One region of the Nocardioides sp. NPDC058538 genome, then DNA from elsewhere that is predicted to be linked to it. Evidence: riboswitches for the same ligand, from Rfam matches in the RefSeq annotation. Region 1 holds a riboswitch; the other holds the start of a gene.
The links. Region 1 has a riboswitch for thiamine pyrophosphate ahead of thiE (thiamine phosphate synthase). Riboswitches for the same ligand answer to the same signal wherever they lie in the genome.
Positions count from the first base shown of each region.

Region 2: another riboswitch for thiamine pyrophosphate. It lies ahead of ACFWQC_RS00875 (thiamine ABC transporter substrate binding subunit); the one in region 1 lies ahead of thiE (thiamine phosphate synthase).

Region 1 is NZ_JBHXNY010000006.1:109,984-113,725, reverse strand. Features, by position in the region: gene ACFWQC_RS07780 (NEW3 domain-containing protein) at 1-530, opposite strand, end outside; gene ACFWQC_RS07775 (Gfo/Idh/MocA family protein) at 566-1,999, opposite strand; TPP riboswitch at 2,281-2,390, shown strand; gene thiE (thiamine phosphate synthase) at 2,384-2,989, shown strand; gene thiO (glycine oxidase ThiO) at 2,989-3,742, shown strand, end outside.
Region 2 is NZ_JBHXNY010000001.1:169,090-172,831, forward strand. Features, by position in the region: gene ACFWQC_RS00860 (hypothetical protein) at 1-96, shown strand, start outside; gene ACFWQC_RS00865 (MBL fold metallo-hydrolase) at 62-1,114, shown strand; gene ACFWQC_RS00870 (GNAT family N-acetyltransferase) at 1,104-1,535, opposite strand; TPP riboswitch at 1,566-1,674, shown strand; gene ACFWQC_RS00875 (thiamine ABC transporter substrate binding subunit) at 1,671-2,732, shown strand; gene ACFWQC_RS00880 (ABC transporter permease) at 2,729-3,742, shown strand, end outside.

The DNA.
Region 1 (3,742 bases):
CCGGCACCGTCGAAGTTCCCGGCGGTGGTGGCGCTCTCGTCGGTGACCCCGGTGTTGTTGAAGGCCGCCGCCAGATTGGCCATCGGCTCGCCGGAGCGCTCCACCCGCGTGCCGACCGCGGCACCCGCGCCGTCACCGCCGCGGTAGGCGGCCGTGGCGGTGAAGGTGCGCAGATGGAAGCCCGGACGCCGCGCGGGCACCCGCACCGAGAAGGTGACGGTGGCGCTGGCGCCCGGCTTCACGGCTCCCGAGACCGACCGCGAAGCAGGGGCGACCTGCCAGCCCACCGGTCCCCGGAGCGAGACCGTGAGCTTGCGCAGCGCCGCCGTCGATTGGTTGCGGACGGTGACCGGCACCTCGACGATGGCCGGCCCGTCGAGGTCGACCGCTCCGATGGTGACACCGACCGTGTCCGTGGTCGCTTCAGCCGCTGCCGGTGCCGCTGTGGTGGCGGCGGGGGCCACCAGAAGACCGCCGAGGGCGATCGTGAGCGCGAGAGCCGCGCGGGCGATGAACGACGGAGCGACCATGGTAGGTGCCTTTCGGAAGGTGAGGTCGGTAGGGATCAGGGGACGGGGGGCATCTCGGTCTGGCGCGAGTCGAGGCCGACCCTCGGCTTGCGCCAATTGCCCCGGGTGAAGTCGGGGATCTCCACCGGCTTGCCGTTCTTGGCCAGCGACTCGACGCTCAGCGGGACCGGTGAGCACCACATGGCCGAGTCGTAGACGTCGATGTCGGGGACCAGCCCGGCGCGCATCGTCTGGATGAGACGCCACTGCAGGATGTAGTCCATGCCGCCGTGACCGCTCCCGGAGGCGTCGTCCTCGAGCTCCTTCCAGAGCCAGTGGTCGAACTCTTGGCGCAGCGCCTTGAAGCCGCGCCAGGTGTCGCCGCTGTGCAACGGCTCGGCGTAGACGCGGGCGCCGGTCGAGTCGCCGCCGACGTAGTCCTCGAACAGGCCGCGGCTGCCCTCGATGCTGTTGATGCGGCTGTAGGGCCGGGGCTGGCTCACGTTGTGCTCGGCGCTGATGGTGCGACCCCCGGAAGTGGTGATCTCGCAGCTGATGCGGTCGCCGTTGATGTACTCCTCCTTCCACGACCGGTGGTCGCGGGGGACGAAGCGCTCGCGGTAGTCGGCCAGGCCCCGCGGCGCGGTCGCGGTGGCGGCCAGCGTGACGGCTCGGTCGCCGCGGTTGACGTCCATCGCGGCAGCGATCGGCGCCAGGCCGTGCATCGGGTAGAAGCTGGCGGTGCTGCGGGTGTGCCACAGGCGCCGCCAGTCGTCGGTGTAGTAGCCGTCGTTGAACAGCAGGGCTCGCAGATCGTGCAGGTAGCCGCCGGCGCCGTGGGTGATGTCGCCGAAGACCCCCTCGTGCGCCATCTTGAGCATCGCCAGCTCGTTGCGGCCGTAGCTGCAGTTCTCGGCGAGCAGCAGGTGCTTCCGGGTCATCTCGGAGGTGTTGACGAGGTCCCACAGCTCGTTGAGCTGCGTGGCGATCGGCAGCTCGACAGCGACGTGCGCGCCGGCCAGCATCGAGGTCCGCGCCTGGTCGTAGTGGAACTCCCAGGGGGTGGCGATGTAGATGAGGTCGAGCTCCTCACGGTCGAGCATCTGCTTGAAGGAGCCACGCTTGCCGCCGTACTCCTTGGGGCGGGTCTTGCCGCGCGCGACGAGGTCGTCGGCCACCCGCGTGGCGCGGTCGGCGCGGATGTCGCACACCGCGACCACCTGCGCGCCGGGGATGTCGGCCCAGCCACGGGCCATGCCGAAGCCGCGGTTGCCAAGGCCGATCAGTCCGATGCGGACGATCTCGTGCGCCTCGAAGGCCTGGTTGACCATGGTGCGCTGGCCGGCGGCCCGCGCCGGGGTGGCGCCGGCGGTGAGGGCGCCGATGCCCAGGGCGGCCCCGCCCACTGCGGCGGCGGAGCCCAGGACGCTGCGCCGGGAGAACCCGGTAGCGAGCTTGGTGTCGGGCGTGGTGATGGACGTCGTCTGCATGTCTTCGCTCCGAAGTCGAGGTCGGGCCGACACGGCCTGAGTGATCGTTTATGATCGAATCAACGCTTGTATCGGCAGAATCAATCGCTCAGGGAAGACTGTAGGGCACGTCACATCGCGGCGCCAGACGTTCGCGCGCCGCGATCGTCGATCGACACGATCGGCTCGCCGCGGGGGGTCAGGGGCGACGGGGCGACGGCGCCGCGGATCTCGACCTACCAGAGGTATCCCGCTGGATGGGCCTAGGGCTGGGGGTTCTCGGTGGTGCGCGCTATGGTCGGAGACGTCCACACGGGAGTCCGCGGCAGCGGGCTGAGAGGGAGCTAAGGCCGCTCCGACCGTTACACCTGATCCGGATCATGCCGGCGAAGGAAGTGATTGGTTGTGCCTCTTCCACGTATTTTCTCTCTGGTCTCCTCGCAGGATGACCTCGAGTTGCTGCCCGCTTTCGCAGGGGCCGGTGTGTCCGGTTTCCAGGTCCGAGACAAGTCCGCGACCACCCGGGAGCTGCTCGCGCTGACGGCGGCCGTGATCGAGCGAGTGGGTGCGTACGAGGCATGTGTGGTCGTCGACGACCGGCTCGACGTGGCGCTCGCGTCCGGTGCGCACGGCGTCCACCTCGGCGCCTCCGACCTTCCGCTCGCGGAGGCCCGGCGGATCGCCGACGCGGCCGCGCCGGGGCTGATCATCGGCGCGACCTGCCGGGACCGTGCTGCGGTCGAGGCGGCCGCCGCCGCGGGCGCTGACTACGCCGGCTTCGGACCAGTCTTCGCCACCACCTCCAAGGCCGGGCTTCCCGATCCGCTGGGGGTCTCCGCGGTCTCCGAGGCGGCCGATGTCCTCCCGCTGATCGCGATCGGCGGGATCTCGACGGCTTCCGCCGGGGCTGTACGTGCCGCCGGCGCTCACGGGGTCGCCGTGATCGGCGGGCTCTGGCGACAACCCGATCCGCTCCAGGCCGCGAAGGAGCTCGTGGAAGCGGTCGGCTGATGCGGGTGCGGATCCTCGGTGCCGGGATCGTCGGGCTGTCCGTGGCCGACGAGCTGATCCGTCGTGGGAACGAGGTCACGGTGGTTGATCCGGCGCCGGGCTCGGGTGCGTCGTACGCCGCGGCCGGCATGCTCAGCCCGGCCGGTGAGGCCTGGTACGGCGAGGAGGACCTGACCCGGCTCTGCCTGTCCTCCCTCGCGCTCTGGCCCGACTTCGCCGCCAGGCTCGGGGTTGCCGTGCACACCCGCGGGACCCTGCTGGTCGGTGTCGATGCCGGGGACGTCCAGCAGGTCGAGCGGCAGCTCTCGGTGCTCGATCTCGCCGGGGTCTCCTACGAAAGACTCCTGCGCCGCGAGCTGGTCGCCCGCGAGCCCGGACTCGGCCGCGTCGCCGGCGGGGCCTTCCTCGCCGAGGACCATTCGGTGGACCCGCGTGCCGTCGTCGCGTCCCTGCTCGAACGAGTCGGGGACCGTGTTGGTCTCGACGAATCCGCTGGTCGAGCCGCCGGAGCAGCTAGGCGGAGGCGTGTCGAGACCAACACGCTCACCGTCATCGCGACCGGAGCCCAACTGCCCGCTCCGTACTCCTCCCTCATCCGCCCGGTGCGCGGGGACGTGGTGCGCGTACGGACGCAGGAGCGGGTGGAGCGGACGGTGCGGGCCTGGGCGCACGGCGAGCAGATCTACGTGGTGCCGCGGATCAAGAGCGACGAGGTGGTCATCGGGGCCACCACCGAGGAGCGCGACGGTCCGC
Region 2 (3,742 bases), on a different contig from region 1:
CCTGCCCTGTTGCCGATCCTGGGCCTGCTCTGGCTCTGGAAGGTCAACCCGAAGGAGACGGATGAGTCAGTCGACAGCCACCGCGATCTCGCCTGACTCAGGGGAGCACTGGTCCGCTCCGGGAGCGTGGACGGTCGCCGACGGCGTGCACCGGATCCCGCTGCCGCTGCCGATGGACGGGCTCAAGGCGGTCAACATCTACGTCCTCGAGGGCGACGACGGGCTCTCGCTGGTCGACGGTGGCTGGGCGATCACCGAGGGGCGGGAAGCGCTCGAGTCCGGGCTGAAGAATCTCGGCTTCGAGTTCGGTGACATCCGGCGGTTCCTCGTGACCCACGTACACCGCGACCACTACACGCTCGCCTCGGTCCTCGGTCAGGAGTTCGGCGCGGACGTGCTGCTCGGCGCCGGCGACCGGGCCACGCTCGAGCTCACCAACGGCGATCTCGACGGCTGGGTCTCGACCGACCGGCTGCTCGCGTACGCCGGTGCGCACGAGCTGGCCGCCGAGTGGGCCGCCAACCCGCCGCCCGCGCCCGATCTCTCCCACTGGCGGATGCCCTCGCAGTGGCTGGAGGGCGACGTACGCCTCGACGTGGCCGGGCGTGACCTCGATGCCGTGCACACCCCTGGCCACACCCAGGGCCACTACGTCTATGCGGACCTGGCCGGCTCGGTCCTGTTCGCCGGCGACCACGTGCTGCCCACGATCACACCGTCGATCGGCTTCGAGCCGGTGCCGGTCATCGACCCGCTCGGCGACTTCATGGCCTCGCTGACCAAGGTCAGGACCCTGCCAGACCTGCGGCTGCTGCCCGCTCACGGTCCGGTCGCCACCTCCTCGCACGCCCGCGTCGACGAGCTCCTGGCCCACCACGAGTCGCGGCTGGCCCAGTCGCTGGCGTCCTTGCAGGCTGGTCGACGCTCCGCGCTCGAGGTCGCCAACGACCTCGGCTGGACCCGCCACGAGCGCGCCTTCGCCGAGCTCGACTTCTTCAACGCCGGCCTCGCCGTCATGGAGACCAAGGCCCATCTCGAGCTGCTGGCCGCCCGCGGTCAGGCGACCCGTGAGGAGACCGAGGCGAGCGTGCTCTTCGCCCCTGTCAGCGCGTGAGCCGCATCGGGGTGTGCGGGATGCCGTCCTCGAGGAACTCCTCGCCGTCCTTCACGAACCCGAACTTGGCGTACCAGCCGGCCAGCGGCGTCTGAGCGTCGAGGACGACGTCGCGATCGGTGACGGCCTCGACGGCGGCGGTCATGATCACGTCGGCCAGGCCCTTGCCGCGGTGGGTGGGGGCGAGGACGACGCGGCCGATCCGCCATACGTCGCCGTCGTCGAGGATGCGGGCGGTGCCGGCGAGCTGGTCGCCGTCGCTCAGCACCACGTGACGCGTCCCGGGCTCGAGGTCACGGCCGTCCAGGTCGAGGTAGGGGCAGTCCTGCTCGACGATGAAGACGTCTTGGCGCAGCCGCCACAGGGAGTACGCGGTCTTGGGGGACAGGTCGTCGAAGGACGAGATGGCGACGTCGGTCATGGGTGGATTCTCGCAACCAGTAGTGTTGGCGGGAACAGACAGGGGAGGCCGGAAGGCCTGAGAGTGCGGCGAACAGCGCCGCAGACCCTCCGAACCTGCTCCGGTTGATACCGGCGAAGGGAGTCAGGAATGCGCATGCGTACGCCTGCCATCGCTGCCACTGCTATCTCGGCGCTGCTGCTGTCCGCGTGCGGGGGCAGCCCCGCTGAGCCGGACGCCGAGCCGTCGAGCGGAGCCGACGACAAGACCGTCGTGCTGCTGACCCACGACAGCTTCACGCTGCCGAAGGAGGTGCTGGCCGAGTTCACCGAGAAGACCGGCTACACCGCCGAGATCCGGCACGCGGGCGATGGTGGCGAGCTGACCACCAAGATCGCCCTGGACACCGGCAACCCCGACGGTGACGCGGTCTTCGGCGTCGACAACACCTTCGCCAGCCGCGCGATCGACCAGGGCGCGCTGGAGGCCTACACGCCGAAGACGATCCCGGCTGGGGTCGACGAGTTCAACCTCCCGGGCGACGAGAAGCACTTCCTCACCCCGGTCGACAACGGCAGCGTGTGCGTCAACATCGACACCGAGTGGTTCGCCGCGAAGAAGCTGACGCCGCCGACGTCGCTCGACGACCTGGCCGAGCCGGCGTACAAGGATCTCTTCGTCACGCCGGGTGCGGCGACGTCGACGCCGGGGATGGCGTTCCTGCTGGCGACCGTGGCCGAGTACGGCGAGGACGGCTGGGCCGACTACTGGGGCAAGCTGATGGACAACGGCACCAAGGTCGTCGACGGCTGGGACCAGGCCTACTACTCAGACTTCACCCAGGGCGGCGGCAAGGGGACGCGACCGATCGTCGTGTCGTACGACTCCTCGCCGGCCTTCACCGTCAAGGACGGCAAGACGACGACCAAGGCGCTGCTGGACACCTGCTTCCGACAGGTCGAGTACGCCGGTGTGCTCGAGGGCGCCGACCACCCCGAAGGCGCCAAGGCGCTGATCGACTTCATGCTCTCCGACAGCGTGCAGGGGGCACTGCCGGAGAGCATGTACGTGTTCCCCGTCTCCTCCGGCGTCGAACTGCCTGCCGACTGGGCGAAGTTCGCCCAGCAGCCGACCTCGCCACTCTCGGTGGAGCCTGAGGAGATCGACGAGAACCGGGAAGCGTGGCTGGCGACCTGGAGTGACACGATCGCGCAGTGAGCTCCACCCGTCGTGCTGTGACCCGGCGAATCGGGACCCTGGTCGCGCTCGCCGCTCTCCCGGTGGCCGTGCTGGCGGTCTTCTTCGTCCTGCCGGTCATCGGGATGGTGCAGCGCGGCCTGTTCTTCGAAGGATCCTTCGATCCGTCGGTCGTGACCAGGATCCTGGGGCGCCCGGAGATCCAGCGCGCGCTCTGGTTCACGCTGTGGTCCTCGGGGCTGGCGACGGTGCTGAGCGTCGCGCTCGGGCTGCCGGCCGCCTTCGCGCTCTATCGGCTGAGCTTTCCGATGCAGCGGATCATCCGGGCGGGGCTGCTGGTGCCGTTCGTGCTTCCCACCGTCGTCGTCGGTGTCGCCTTCCGCGAGCTCATCGGCGAGGCCGGGCTGTTGGCCGGGTTGGGGCTCGACGGGACGCCGACGGCCATCATCCTCGGGCTGGTCTTCTTCAACGCCTCGGTGGTCATCCGTGCGGTCGGGGCGGCCTGGGAGTCGCTCGACCCGCGCCCCGGGGAGGCCGCTGCCGCTCTCGGAGCGTCGCCTTCCCGGGTCCTGTGGACGATCACCCTGCCCGCGCTGCGTCCCGCGATCGTCTCCGCGGCCTCGGTGGTCTTCCTCTTCTGTGCGACCGCGTTCGGGATCGTGCTCACCCTCGGCGGGGTGCGCTACAACAGCATCGAGACCGAGATCTACAAGCTGACCTTCACGCTGTTCGACCTTCCCGGTGCCGCGGTGCTGTCGGTGCTCCAGCTGGTGGTCGTCATCGGGCTGCTGGTCGTGGCCGGCCGACTGCGCTCGGTGCCGGATCCCGCGCAGTCCCGGGTCGTCGTACGCCGCCGGCGGGTCTCGCTGCGAGACATCCCGGCTCTGTTGTCGACGTCGGTGCTGGTCCTGCTGGTCGCCGGGCCGCTGCTCGCCCTGCTGCTCGGGTCGCTGCGAGACGATGACCGGTGGAGTCTCGGGAACTACGCGGCCCTGCAGACTCCCGGGTTCGACCCTCCGCTGCCGGTGCCG